3 regions of the Methylobacterium sp. Leaf106 genome follow, and region 1 is predicted to be linked to each of the others. Evidence: riboswitches for the same ligand, from Rfam matches in the RefSeq annotation. Region 1 holds a riboswitch; each other region holds the start of a gene.
What was found. A riboswitch is a leader RNA that binds a small molecule or an ion and turns the genes downstream of it on or off. The one in region 1 is predicted to bind cobalamin.

Region 1 (4,735 bases):
ACTTTTCCCGCGATCTCGGCTTTGCCGGCTTCCGGCTGCATCACGCCTTCGACGATAGAAAGCCGGCTCACCAAGAGGAATTCCTGGTCTTCCTCGGCGCCTCGTATTTCCGGCTTCGCGGAAAGACGCAGGAATACGGCCTGTCGGCGCGTGGTGCCGCGATCCAGACCGGCGGTCCCGGAGCGGAGGAGTTTCCGGACTTCACGGCGTTCTGGATCTGCGAGCCGAAGGCCGAGGCCCGCGCCGTCACGATCCTGGCGCTCCTCGATTCGCCGAGCCTCGCGGGCGCCTACCGCTTCGTGGTCGAACCCGGCGAGACCTCGCGGATGGTCGTCACCGCCTCGCTGCATCCCCGCGCCGCGATCCCGCGTCTCGGCCTCGCGCCGCTCACCAGCATGTTCTTGCACGGAGAGAACGGTCCGGGCGCGCGCGGAGCCGCGCCCTTCGACGATTTTAGGCCCCAGGTTCACGATTCCGATGGGCTGGTGGTGGCGACCAAGGACGACCGCCTATGGCGTCCCTTGAGTAACGGACGGCGCGATCCGCAGATCTCGGCGTTCCGGGTCGATTCCCTCGATGGGTTCGGACTTCTCCAGCGCGAGCGAAGCTTTGCCGCCTATCTCGACGTCCAGGCCCGACACGAGGCGCGGCCCGGCCTCTGGGTCACGCCCCAGGCGGGGTTCGGCGCCGGGGCGGTGCAGCTCTTCGAGATCCCGTCCCGCGAAGAGTATATGGACAATATCGTCGCCGCCTTCGTGCCGGACGCACCCGTCACGGCGGGAAGCGCCCTCGACCTCGCCTACACCCTCGCCACCATCGGGGCCGAACCGGACACCGCCGTACTGAGCGCGCTCGCCCGGGTGGTCTCCACCCGTGTCGGTTCGGCCGAGCGCCTGCGGCCGACCACGCCGCCGAGTCCGGAGCGGCGCCTCTACGTCATCGATTTCGAAGGACCGGGCCTGCCCACCGGCCCGGACGGTGACATCGCGGCCGAGGTCTCGGCCAGCGCCGGCGCCATGGTCGATCCGGTGGTGGAGCGGGTGCCCCAGACCGGGGGCTGGCGCCTCTACGTGGAATGGCGCCCGGCGACGCCGTTGCCGCCCGGCGACGTGATCCTGCGGGCGCGCCTCATGCGCGGCGGGCGTCCGATCAGCGAGACCTGGGACAACGCCGCCTGATCGCCGATTTCACGACTTGGCGAGTTGCCGCAGGGATCGGAACGGGAGCACCGGTCGGGGATTCTCAACTTGGAACACCACCAAGTTGCGGAGCCGCCCGGTTCCCTCAAGGCCATCGAAGCGCCTCGGGGCGCGGCATCCGCCATCCCCCGGAGCAGCACCCTTGGCGATCGAGTCCCCCTACCTGCGCTACACGCCCGCCGTCGAGACCCCTGACGCCGACGAGGCCGAGACCAGCCGGTCCCTGAACGAGACCATGCGCTCCATCAGCGAGACGACCCTCGCCCATGGCGGTCATGCCATCCGCAGCGTCCACGCCAAGGCGCATGGCGCCTTGAGGGCCGAGTTGGAGGTGGCGCCCGGCCTATCCCCCGAACTGGCGCAGGGCCTGTTCGCGAAGCCGGGGCGCTACCCCGTGGTGATGCGCTTCTCGACCATTCCGGGCGACATCCTGGACGACAGCGTCTCCACCCCGCGCGGGGTGGCGATCAAGATCGTCGGTGTCGAGGGCGAGCGTCTCGAAGGCTCGGAAGGGGATGCCACGCAGGATTTCGTGCTCGTCAACGGCCCGGCCTTCTCCGCACCCGGACCGAAGCAGTTCCTGGCGACCCTGAAGCTCCTCGCCAAAACCACGGATCGGGCGGAGGGGCTCAAGAAGGTCGCCTCGGCGGCGTTGCGCGGCGTGCAGAGCGCGGTCGTGGCGGCCACCGGTTCGCCGAGCCCGGCCCTGGCGACGCTGGGCGGACAGCCCGAGACGCATATCCTGGGCGACAGCTTCTACAGCCAGGTTCCGCTGCGCTTCGGCGATCACATCGCCAAGATCGCGCTCGTCCCGGTCTCGCCGGACCTGACGGCGCTCACCGACAAGCCGCTGGACGACACGAGCGCCCCCAACGCGATCCGCGAGGCGGTGCTGGAGCATGTCCGCACCCATGGCGGCACCTGGGAGTTGCGGGCGCAGCTCTGCCTGAACCTCGACGACATGCCGGTGGAGGACGCCTCCGTGGTCTGGTCGGAGGCAGCGAGCCCCTACCGCACCATCGCCACCCTCACCGCCGCTCCGCAGACGAGCTGGAGCGAGGCCCGCGCGGCTTTCGTCGATGACGGCCTGTCGTTCAGCCCGTGGCACGGGCTGGCTGCGCACCGGCCGCTGGGCGGCATCATGCGCATGCGCAAATCGGCCTACGAGATGGGCAAGCGCTTCCGGGCCGAGACAAACGGCCGCCGCATCGAGGAGCCGAGGAACCTCGACTCACTCCCGGAGTGATGCCGGACGTTGCCGTGATGCGACAGGGCGGCGGCGATGGTCGATGCGGGAACATCTCGCCATTGACCCTCCCGGCGCGGCCGACCTAGCCTGACGATGACGGTTCCTCTCCGGAGGATCAAAAGGGAACGCGGTGAGGATCTTGCATCCGAAGCCGCGGCTGCCCCCGCAACTGTAAGCGGCGAGCCCATCATCAACACGTCACTGGATGCTCCGGTATCTGGGAAGACGATGAGAGGGCGGTGACCCGCGAGCCAGGAGACCTGCCGTCAGTCGTGGTCACACGCGAAACGCATCGGGCGGGGTGTCTTGGTGGGGTGTCGGGGCGTTCGCATGTCGCGAACGCATCGGCTTCGTTCGCGGTGACGTGCCACTGCCGTCGCCCGAGGTTTCGCCCGTGTCCGCCCATCCTCCACGCGCTCTCCATCCCCTCCTCGTCCTCGCGCTGCTGACATCCGCGTCACCGGTCCTCGCCCAGTCCGGCGCGGCGACCACCGCCGAGGCGACCCTCGACGAACTTTCCGTGGCCGCCGACCTGCGTCCGCCCCCCGCTGCCGGTCCCGGCCTCGGCGGGGCCACGGGCGGAACCGGCGGGGCCGAAGCGTTCGGCGCCCTGTCCGCTCCCGCGCTGACGTCGAGTTCCGGCGTCATCACCGGCAAGGCCCTCAACGACCGGCCGGTCACCCGCCCCGGCGAGGTACTGGAAGCCGTGCCCGGCCTCATCGTCACGCAGCATTCCGGCGAGGGAAAAGCCAACCAGTACTTCCTGCGCGGCTTCAACCTCGACCACGGCAGCGACATCGCCATCACCATCGACGGCATGCCCGCCAACATGCGCACCCATGGCCACGGCCAGGGCTATGCCGACATCAACTTCCTCATTCCCGAGCTCGTCGGCGCGGTGGAGTTCCACAAGGGGCCGTATTTCGCCCGCGACGGGGATTTCGCCTCCGCCGGCTCGGTGCGGATCGACACGATCGACGCGGTGCCCCGCCCTCTCGCGCTCACATCCATCGGCAGCTTCGGCTACAAGCGGGCGCTCACCATCGCCTCCGCACCCCTCGGGGAGGGAACGCTCCTCGCCGCCGGCGAGGCTCAGGTCTATGACGGCCCCTGGGTGGTGCCGGACGACATCCGAAAGCTCAACGGCGTCCTCCGCTACAGCCAGGGCACCGCCCTCGACGGGTTCTCCCTCACCGGCATGGCCTATTCCAACCGCTGGACGGCGACGAACCAGATTCCGCAGCGGGCCATCTCGGAAGGCCTGATCGGCCGCTTCGGCACCCTCGACCCCAGCGATGGGGGCGATGCGAGCCGCTTCTCCCTGTCGGGCCGCTGGAGCCGGTCGGACGACGGCGGGGTCACCCGCGCCAGCGCCTATGTCCTCCGCTCGAACCTCAACCTGTTCAACAACTTCACCTATTTCCTCAACGATCCGGTCAACGGCGACCAGTTCCGCCAGCTCGACAGCCGCACCGTCGCCGGCGGCGAGATCGCCAGGGTGTTCAAGGGTGAGCTGTTCGGTCTCGCCATGGAGAACGAGATCGGCGTGCAGGCGCGGTTCGACGACATCCATGTGGGCCTGTTCAACACGCGGGCGCGCACCTCCCTCTCCACCGTGCGCGACGACCGCGTGCAGGAGGGCAGCGCCGCCCTCTACTTTGAGAACCGCCTGCGCTGGACCGACTGGCTGCGCACCAGCGTCGGCCTGCGCGCCGACGCCTACGACGCCACCGTGAGATCGAACAATCCGTTGAATTCGGGCCATGCGCGGGACGGCATCGTCAGCCCCAAGCTCGGCGTCGTGTTCGGCCCCTGGATCGGGACCGAGCTGTTCGTGAATTACGGCGAGGGCTTCCATTCCAACGACGCCCGGGGCGCGACCATCACGGTCGATCCGGGCAATCCCCTGTTCCCCCTCGACCGGGTGCCCCTGCTGGTGCGCTCGGTGGGCTCGGAAGTGGGCCTCCGCAACCGTTCCATCGCCGGCCTCGAATCGACGGTGACTCTGTTCCAGCTCGATTTCGACTCCGAAAACCTGTTCGTGGGTGATGCCGGCACCACCGAGCCGAGCCGCCCGAGCCGGCGCACCGGCATCGAGTGGACCAACCACTACGCGGTGACGCCCTGGCTCGCGCTCGATGCCGACCTCACCGTCACCCATGCGCGCTTTGCCGACCGCGACCCTGCGGGGAGCCGCATCCCCGCCGCCCCCACCGCCATCGCGGCCGCCGGCTTTACGCTGGGCGAGTCGCTGGGCTGGTTCGGTACGCTACGGCTTCGCTATTTC
Region 2 (4,735 bases), on a different contig from region 1:
CTCAGGGTCGGCGCCTTGAAGCCGGTGCCGACGCTGCCTTTGATCCGCGTGTCGGTGAACGGCAGGATGTAGCTCGGGGCGACGCGGAACGTGGTGGCCGGTCCGAAGGCGTCGTTCTCGTCGTGGCGAACGTTGGCGACGAAAGAGGCACGGTCGAACGGCGTCAGCTGTATCTCGCCGTAGCCGGCGGTATTGCCGTTCCTGGCCCGCAGGTTGCCGGAACCGAACGGGTTCGGATCGGTGGTCGACAGGCTCTCGTCGTCACGCTGCGCGCCGAACAGAACGAGGTTGCCGGGCGAGAGCTGGTAGTCGCCGCGGTACTCGTACCGCGTGCGCTCGCCGAGGCCGGCGGTCGGGAGCGGGTTGAACGGGTCGTACGCGTTCTGGACCTGGCGGTTGTAGAGGTTCGAGTAGTTGATCGCGAAGACGTTGTGGAAACCGGCGAACGGTGTCCACTCGGCCTCGTTGCGGGTGAAGACTTGCTGCACGTCCGCCTGGCTGCGCAGGCCGCCCAGCGTCACCGGGAAGGTGCCATAGTCGTCGCCGCTGAAGAGCAGCTTCGAGTTGATGAACCGCGTGATCGAGTTGATTCGGAACGTGTCGGTGAACTGGTAGCCGAACTTCGCCGAGACGGTCTCGTTGTCGTAGTAGTTCGGGCGGGTCGTCGTTCCTGGGGCGACGAGGTTGGGCGGCGTCACAGGCGTTGCGGCAGCCCGGAGATGCTGGATCGACACCGAGTAGTCGAAGCCGTTTTCCGACCCGCTGATCCGGCCGCTCTGGTTGAACGTTCCGAATGAGCCGCCCTCGATCCGCGCGGTTGCCCTGGCCGGTCCTTCGCCACGCTTCGTCGTGAAGGAGATCGCGCCGCCGATGGCGTCGCTGCCGTAGAGGCCGCTCTGGGGACCCCTGAGCACCTCGATGCGGGAGAGGTCGTCGGTCAGGAGTTGCCCAAAGTCGAAGGAGCCGTTCGGGTTCGACGGGTCGGTCGCGTCGATGCCGTCGATGAGCACCTTCACGTGGTTCGAGTTCGAGCCGCGGATGAATACCGAGGTCTGACCGCCCGGGCCGCCGGTCTGCACGACGTTGAGGCCCGGCACCTGCTGGAGGGCATCCGGGACGGTGCGGCGCTGCTGGGCCTCCAGAGTGGCGGCGGTGAGCACGGTGACGCTCGATCCGACCTGGTCGACGGGCGTCGGCACGCCGGTGGCGGAGACGGAAAGCTCGGAGAGCGTGACGGCCGCCTCTGCCCCGCGCGGGACGTCGGCGAAGGGGGCGGCGGTCTGCTGCGCCAGGGCGGATACGGGAAGGGAGGCGCAGGCGAGCGCGAGCGTGCGCAAGCACGCGGATCGAGAGGGGAAGGACACGGGACAAGCCTCGGGCGACGTCTGTGGCACGTCACCGCGAACGAGGCCTGGGCGCTTGCCTGCCGTAAGGACAGCCGAACGCCTCGACACCCATCAGGACACCCCGCCCGATGCGTTTCGCGTGTGACCACGACTGACGGCAGGTCTCCTGGCTCGCGGGTCACCGCCCTCTCATCGTCTTCCCAGGCCCGAAGACCCAGTGACGTGTTGATGATGGGCTCGCCGCTTACAGTTGCGGGGGCAGCCGCGGCTTCGGGGAGGCCCTTTCGGACCTCATCCTCACCGCGTTCCCTTTTGATCCTCCGGGGAGGAACCGTCGGAGATAAGGAGCGCGATCAAAGCGTCCGCCGTCAATGGCACGCAAAGGCTTTCCGACGATGTGTGCCTGGAAGGTTACAGGTCAGCACTTACGAAGGTTTGCCTCGGTGCTATGCAGCGTCCGCTTTTCAAAAATTCGGCCCGAAAGCAGACCTTCGCATAACCACCCAACTCAGTCGTTGACTTCTGCCTCGACAGCTTTGGAGCGGACCTTCCGAAGGTCGGCAAGGGGTCGGGAGTGGGCCCAGGGCATGGGTTCCATCCGTCAGATTGTTCCTAACGTTAAAAGTCGGGCCTCGGGGTCAATGGCATTCGGTTCGGACCGTGGCAGGCCCCATCCTTTCACGAGCCCGTAGACCGCCGGGATCACGACCAGGGTCAGGATGGTGGACGAGACCATGCCGCCAATCATCGGCACGGCGATCCGCTGCATCACCTCAGAGCCCGACCCGGTGCTCCACAGGATGGGCAGGAGCCCGGCCATGATTGCGACCACCGTCATCATCTTCGGGCGCACTCGCTCAACCGCGCCGACCATGATGGCTCGCCCCAAGTCCTTTTGGGTGAACGCCCTCCCGTCGCGGTCGCATCCTGCCCGGATCTCGGCCAGCGCGTGGTCGAGGTAGACCAGCATGATTACGCCGGTCTCGGCCGCGACGCCGGCCAACGCGATGAAGCCGACGGCGACCGCCACCGACAGGTTGAAGCCCATCCACCACATCAGCCAGACCCCACCGACGAGGGCGAAGGGCAGCGACAGCATGACGATGAGCGTCTCGGTGAGCCGACGGAAATTGAGGTAGAGCAGCAGGAACACGATCAGCAGCGTCAGCGGGACCACGACCTTGAGCCGGGCCGTCGCCCGGTCGAGGTACTCGACCTGTCCGCTCCACTGCACGAGGGTGCCTTGCGGGAGGCTCACCTCTTTGGCGACCGCCGCCCTGGCCTCGGCGACGTAACCCCCGAGGTCGCGATTGGCGACGTCGACGTAGATGAACACCGCGAGCTGGCCGTTCTCGGTGCGGATCTGGGTCGGGCCGCGGTTCAACTGCACCTTGGCGACCTCGCCGAGCGGTACCGTGCCCCCGTCCGGGATCGGCACCTGCACCTCGTTCGCGATGGACCGCGGGTCGGAGCGGAAGGCCCGGGGGTAGCGCACGTTGACGGTGTAGCGCTCGCGGCCCTCGACCGTGTTGGTGACGCTCTCGCCGCCGAGCGCCATGGCGATCACGTCCTGCACGTCGCCGACCGTCAGCCCATACCGGCCCAGCACCTCGCGGTCGGGGGTGATGTCGAGGAAGTAGCCGCCCTGGACGCGTTCGGCGTAGGCGCTCGACGTACCCGGGACAGCCTTCACAACCGCCTCGACCTGGCGGGCGACCTTCTCCATCTCGGTGAGGTCCGTCCCCAGCACCTTGATCCCGACCGGCGTACGGATGCCGGTCGAGAGCATGTCGATCCGGGCGCGGATCGGCTGGGTCCAGGCATTCGAAACTCCGGGGAACTGGAGTGCCGCGTCCATTTCGGCTTTTAGGCTCCTGGTCGTGACCCCGGGGCGCCACTCGGCCTTCGGTTTCAGGTTGACGATGGTCTCGAACATCTCGCTCGGCGCCGGGTCGGTCGCGGTATTGGCCCGTCCGGCCTTGCCGTAGACCGAGGCGACCTCGGGGAACGACTTGATGATCCTGTCCTGGGTCGCCAGCAGGTCACCGGCCTTGGTCACCGAGATGCCCGGCAACGTGGTCGGCATGTACATCAGGGTGCCCTCGTCGAGGTCGGGCATGAACTCCGACCCGAGCCGGCTCGCGGGCCACGCCGTCGCCGCCAGGACGACCACGGCCAGCAGGATGGTGACGACACGCGCCCGCAGGACGCCGGCGATGAGGGGGCGGTAGACCCAGATCAGGAGTCTGTTCACCGGGTTACGGTGCTCTGGGATGATCCGGCCGCGGACGAACAGGACCATCAGCGCCGGGACGAGGGTCAGTGACAGCACCGCCGCCGCCGCCATCGCGAACGTCTTGGTGAAGGCCAGCGGCCCGAACAGGCGCCCTTCCTGGCTCTCCAGGGTGAAGATCGGCAGGAAGCTGACCGTGATGATCAGAAGCGAGAAGAACAGCGACGGCCCGACCTCGCTTGCCGCCTCGATCAGGATCTCGACCCTGGGTTTGTCCGGCGGCGCCCGTTCCAGGTGCTTATGGGCGTTCTCGATCATCACGATGGCGGCGTCGATCATGGCGCCGACCGCGATGGCGATGCCGCCGAGGCTCATGATGTTGGCACCGAGCCCCAAAACCCTCATGCCCGCGAACGCCATCAGGATGCCGACCGGCAGCATCAGGATCGCCACCAGCGCACTGCGGACGTGGAGCAGGAACACGACGCAGACGAGGGCGACGATGGCGCTCTCTTCGATCAGCGTACCCTTGAGGGTCTCGATGGCCGCCTCGATCAGGTGCGAGCGGTCGTAGACCGGAAGGATCTCCGTGCCCTTGGGCAGGCTGGCGGCGACCTCGGAAAGCCGGGCCTTCACGTTGTCGATCACGTTCAGGGCGTTGGCACCGAAGCGCTGCAGGATGATCCCGCCGGCGACCTCGCCATCGCCGTTCATCTCGGTGATGCCGCGGCGCTCGTCGGGGCCGAGCTCGACCTTGGCGACGTCCTTCACCCGCAGGGGCGTACCCGCCTCCGTCTTCAGGACGATGCTCTCGATGTCGGCGACGCTCCTGAGGTAGCCCCGCCCCCGGACGACGAACTCGAACTCGGAGAGCTCGACGGTGCGGCCGCCCACGTCGGCGTTGCTCGCCCGGATGGCCTCACGGAGTTTCGTCAGGGTGATGCCCTGCGCCCGCAACCGGTTCGGATCGACCACGACGTTGTACTGCTTCACGAAACCGCCGACACCGGCGACTTCCGCCACGCCCTCGGCGCGGGACGCCCCGAAGCGCACGACCCAATCCTGGAGCGAGCGGAGCTCGGCCAGCGTGCGTTCCTTGGCGACCACGACGTACTGGTAGACCCAGCCCACCCCGGTGGCGTCCGGTCCGAGGGTC
Region 3 (4,735 bases), on a different contig from region 1:
CGATCACGCCGCAATAAACCGAGCGATGACACGGACCGATGTTGCGCGATTCGCCGAGCGGACCGAACCGACCCTGTCCACCGGCGAGCGGATGCGCGTGTTGCTGGCGCGGGCGCTCGCCGTCGAAGCGGAGTGGTTGTTGGCCGACGAACCGATCACCGCCCTCGACCCTGCCCACCAGCTCGACGCCATGACGCTGTTGCGGAGCGTGGCCCTGGCCGGCACCGGCGTCGTGGCCGTCCTGCACGACCTCTCCCTCGCGGCCCGGTTCTGCGACCGGATCGTGGTCCTGGGCGAGGGACGTGTCGCCGCCGATGGACACCCGGACGTTGCGTTGACCGACCGGCTACTTTCGGACGTGTTCGGCGTCACGGTTTGCCGTGGGGCTGGACCGGACGGAACCGCCTACATCCTGCCCTGGAACCGTTCGGGGCCCCATACGGAGGAGATCGATGCAGCCTTCCCCAAACAGCCCTGATGCCACCGTCGCCCTTCTGCGCGGTGCACTGGCCGATCCAACCACGGCCTGGAGCCTTGGCAGCTTCGGTGCCATCGCCGAGTTCATGCGCGATCCCGACGAACCCGTCGTGGCGCTGCCGGACGAGCGCCTGGGACTTGCGACCGCGCGCGGCGCCATCGCCCTGACCCCGAGTTCCGACCTGAGGCCAATCGCCTTTGAGACCGCGGTCGCCTCGGGCTGGAACCACGCGGTCGCCCTCTGCCTGCCGGAAGCGACATGCACGATGAACCGCAGGACCGTGGTGACGGAACTCGGGCCCGACCGGAACGCCGCCCGGGTCGAGGATCGCGACGACATCCTGTTCGACCTCGGCCTCGGCCTGCTCGCCGTGGATGCCTGCGTGCGGGTGCGCGATCCGGAGGCCGTCGAGCGGCTGCGGGCCGGCGTCGGCATGCCCCTGTTTGACCATGCTAACCCTATTGGGCCGCATCTCGTCGCCATGAGCCCGCACCGGGTGTTCCTGGCGCGGGTCGGGCGCGTCGAGGTCTATGCCTCGATCCCTGGCCCCGGCGGTACCAGTCCTGAAGGTCCGCATACGCATGTGCTGCCCAAGCTCCTGCGCAGCGGTCGGACCCATGCCGCCACGACCCCGATCCCGGCGGGCTGGGTCCCCTGCGCCGGCCTGCACCCGGCCCATCCCTACAAGGACATGATGGGCGACCGCATCGCCTTCGATACCGACCGCTACGAAGCGTTCCAGGCGATGCTCGACCATTGGGGTGATCCGGAACTCGTGGCGATCAAGCGCGGCGGGCCCGAGGCGCCCGGCGGCACGGTGTCGACCCGCCACGCCCAGGGCGCACGCCGGGTCGCCGAGGCCCAGGCTCGTTACCTGCGCGGCGAGATCATCGAGGGCTCGGCGAGCGACGACGAGGATGCGGAGGCGACGGCCTGACCGTGACCCGGACGGTGCCCGGCAGGAATCTTCCGGGGGCACCCCAGAGGGTGATCGGCCTGATCGGCTGCCCGGGCGCGGGGAAGACGACCTACGCCCGCCGCTTCGACCCTCTCGACGGCTGGGTTCACCTCACCCTCGACGACTTCCGGCAGACGCTCTGGCCGCCGCACCGGCAGGTCTACTGGGAACTGAGGCAGGGCTTACATGGCGATGCGGCCCGGGACCTCCTGCACCGGGTCAAGGAAGCAGCCTTGGATGCCGCCCTGACGAGCGCCTTCAGCGTGGTGATGGCGGACACCCATCTCACCAGACCCGTGTTCGAGCGCGAGCTCGGGATCGTCGCCCGACACGAGCTCACCGTGGAGTGGAAAGTGTTCGACGTGCCGTGGGAGGTGCTCAAGTCCCGCAACGCGGAGCGTGGTCGCGTGGACCCGTCGCATCGCCAGCCGGATGAGGTCCTCCGGTTCACCTACGAGGTTTTCCGATCCCCGGACGCTTGGTGGCGTAGCTTGCCGCCGGAGCAGGTCGAGGTGCTGAGCTGACGGACGGAGTGCGCGATCCATTCTCCCAAGTGTTGCCGGCAGGGCATAACCCCTCGTGCATTGCATTTGGTCCGTTGACGGGCATGGGCGTCGGCATGGTACCTCGGCCGTGACGGTTCCTCCCCGGAGGATCAAAAGGGAACGCGGTGCGGGGGTAGCCCCAACGCCGTGGCTGCCCCCGCAACTGTAAGCGGCGAGCCCTTCGCCACCGACGTCACTGAGCGGCCTCGCTCGGGAAGACGGTGAAGGGCAGTGACCCGCGAGCCAGGAGACCTGCCGTCAGTCGTGGTCACACGCGAGACACGCTGGGCGGGGTGCCCCGGCGGGTGCGGAAGCATGCGCGTTGCGCGTGGTTCGGCCTCGTTCGCGGTGACGTGCCACTGCCGTCGCCCGAGGCCCATCAACGTGTCCCGTTCACCGTCCATCCCGCTGATGTCCGTGCTGGCCTTGTCCTGCGCGATCCCCACCGCCGTCGCAGCCCAGGGGGCGCGCTCTGAGGAGACCGCCGTGGTGCTCGACGCGCTCTCGGTCGAGGGGACCCTCACCGCCACGCCGACCTACCGGGTGCCGGACCTCTACAGCGGCACCAAGACGATCACGCCCCGCCTCGACCTGCCGCAGCAGGTCGACGTAATCCCCCGGGAAGTCCTGATTGACACAGCCGCGACCCGCGTCGAGCGCGCGCTCGACTACGTGCCCGGGGTCGGAAAGCAGAACGATTTTGGCGCTCAGAACCTCGCCCTCTACTCCGTTCGGGGATTCGCGACCCAGGACATCTTCTTCAATGGCTTCAACATCGCCCGCGGCTACAACGGCGCCCCCGACACCCAGAACGTCCAGTCCATCGAGGTCCTGAAGGGCCCGGCCGGAGCCCTCTACGGCCGCAGCGATCCGGGGGGCACCGTCAACATCCTGACCAAGCAGCCCGTAGCGCGACCCTTCGTCGAGATGGGCACGCTGTTCGGCAGCTTCGGCACCGCCCGCACCACGGTCGATGCCGGCGGCGCGCTGAGCGAGGACGGCAGCGTCCTCTATCGCTTCAACGGCGCGCTCGCCCGCCAGGACAGCTTTCGCGATTACGTCGACGGCGACCGGGTGCTCCTGGCGCCGGTGGTGAGCTGGCAGGTCACCCCCGACACCAAGATCACGTTCGAGGCGCAGTACCTGCGCAACCGCCAGACCTTCGACCGCGGCACCGTCGCGGTGAACAACCGCCTCGGCCTCGTCCCGCGCTCACGCTTCTTCGGCGAGCCGGGCGACGATTCCGTGTCCGAGAGCGCGCTGCTGCAGGTGCGGCTGGAGCACGCCTTCAACACCAACTGGCATTTGCGGGTCGCCACGCACCTCAACACCGGTAGCCTCACCGGCCTGCAGACCGGCGCGACCGGGATCCTCGACGACGGGCGCACGCTCTTGCGCGAGTTCCGCCAGCACGACTTCACCTGGGGCGTCGCCATCGGCCAGGCCGAACTCGTCGGGCGCTTCGAGACCGGGCCCATCGCCCACACCCTGCTGCTCGGCCTGGAGCACGAGCGCTACAACAGCACCGAGAACCTGCTGCGCTCGACCCCGCGTCTCGACCCCTTCGCCATCGACCTGTTCAACCCGGTCTACGGGCAGGCCAAGCCTCCGTTCACGCGCCGCTACAGCGCCAGCGAGAACGTCGGCAACACGGCGGTCTACCTCCAGGACCAGATCGCCCTGAGCCCGGAATGGAAGCTGTTGCTGGGCAACCGCACCGACTTTTACAACCAGACCTTCCGCGACAAGGTCGCGAACGAACGCACCGAGCAGGACCGTACCGGCTTCTCGCCGCGGGCCGGTCTCGTCTACCAGCCGCTGTCGTTCCTGGCGCTCTACGGCAACGTCGCCGCCTCGTTCCGCCCCAACACCGGCTTCGATAGCGCGTCGCGGCCCTTCGCGCCCGAGACCGGGTTCGCCTACGAGGTCGGGACCAAGCTCGACCTGTTCGACGGCCTCAGCGTGACGGCCGCCGCCTTCCACATCGAGAAGGAGAACGTACTCACCACCGACCCGGCAGACTTCTTCTTCCAGATCGCCGCCGGGGCGGTGCGCAGCCAGGGCTTCGACGTCAGCCTGGTTGGGCAGGTCACGCCCGAGTTCCGGGTGATTGGCGGATACGCCTTCATCGACGCGGCGGTCACCCGCGACGAGGTGCTAAGGGTCGGATCACCGCTGCTCAACATTCCACGCCACAGCGGCTCGCTGCTCGGCATCTACGAGGTCCAGGCGGGCGACTGGAAGGGTTTTGGGATCGGCGGCGGGTTCCGCGCCATCGGCTCGCGGCTCGGCGACAGCGGCGTCGAGAGCTTCCGCTTGCCGGGCTACGTCTTGACGGACGCGCTGGCCTACTACCGCTACGAGAACCTGCGCTTCGGGCTGAACGTCGACAACATTTTCGACGAGACCTACTACGAGCGCTCCTACAACACCTTCTGGGTCGGCGTCGGTGAACCGCGGCGCGTCACCGTCAGCATGACGGCGCGGTTCTGATGGGCGAGCGTCCGGAGCCGCCAGAGGCGTCGGTCAGTCTATCGCCCCTGTCCGCCCGCATCGCCTCCATCGATGCCCTACGCGGACTGGTGATGGTACTGATGCTCCTCGATCACCTGCGCGAGACCTGGTTCCTGCACGTACCCGTGGCCGACCCGGTCGACGCACGGGCTGCCCTGCCGGCCGTGGCCCTGGCCCGCCTCCTCGTCAGCCTGTGCGCGCCCATCTTCATCGCGTTGACCGGCGTGGCTGCGTACCTGT

Region 2: it holds a riboswitch for cobalamin, as region 1 does, so the genes downstream of both, ASF34_RS15785 (TonB-dependent receptor plug domain-containing protein) here and ASF34_RS08650 (TonB-dependent receptor) in region 1, are expected to answer to the same signal.
Region 3: it holds a riboswitch for cobalamin, as region 1 does, so the genes downstream of both, ASF34_RS15755 (TonB-dependent siderophore receptor) here and ASF34_RS08650 (TonB-dependent receptor) in region 1, are expected to answer to the same signal.

What each region holds. Positions count from the first base shown of each region.
Region 1 is NZ_LMNB01000012.1:148,122-152,856, forward strand. It holds gene ASF34_RS08640 (glucan biosynthesis protein) at 1-1,178, shown strand, start outside; gene ASF34_RS08645 (catalase family protein) at 1,342-2,445, shown strand; cobalamin riboswitch at 2,529-2,730, shown strand; gene ASF34_RS08650 (TonB-dependent receptor) at 2,843-4,735, shown strand, end outside.
Region 2 is NZ_LMNB01000031.1:56,345-61,079, forward strand. It holds gene ASF34_RS15785 (TonB-dependent receptor plug domain-containing protein) at 1-1,337, opposite strand, end outside; cobalamin riboswitch at 1,486-1,697, opposite strand; gene ASF34_RS15790 (efflux RND transporter permease subunit) at 1,948-4,735, opposite strand, start outside.
Region 3 is NZ_LMNB01000031.1:48,766-53,500, reverse strand. It holds gene ASF34_RS15770 (ABC transporter ATP-binding protein) at 1-478, shown strand, start outside; gene ASF34_RS15765 (DUF6925 family protein) at 453-1,415, shown strand; gene ASF34_RS15760 (AAA family ATPase) at 1,418-1,960, shown strand; cobalamin riboswitch at 2,057-2,255, shown strand; gene ASF34_RS15755 (TonB-dependent siderophore receptor) at 2,393-4,474, shown strand; gene ASF34_RS15750 (DUF1624 domain-containing protein) at 4,474-4,735, shown strand, end outside.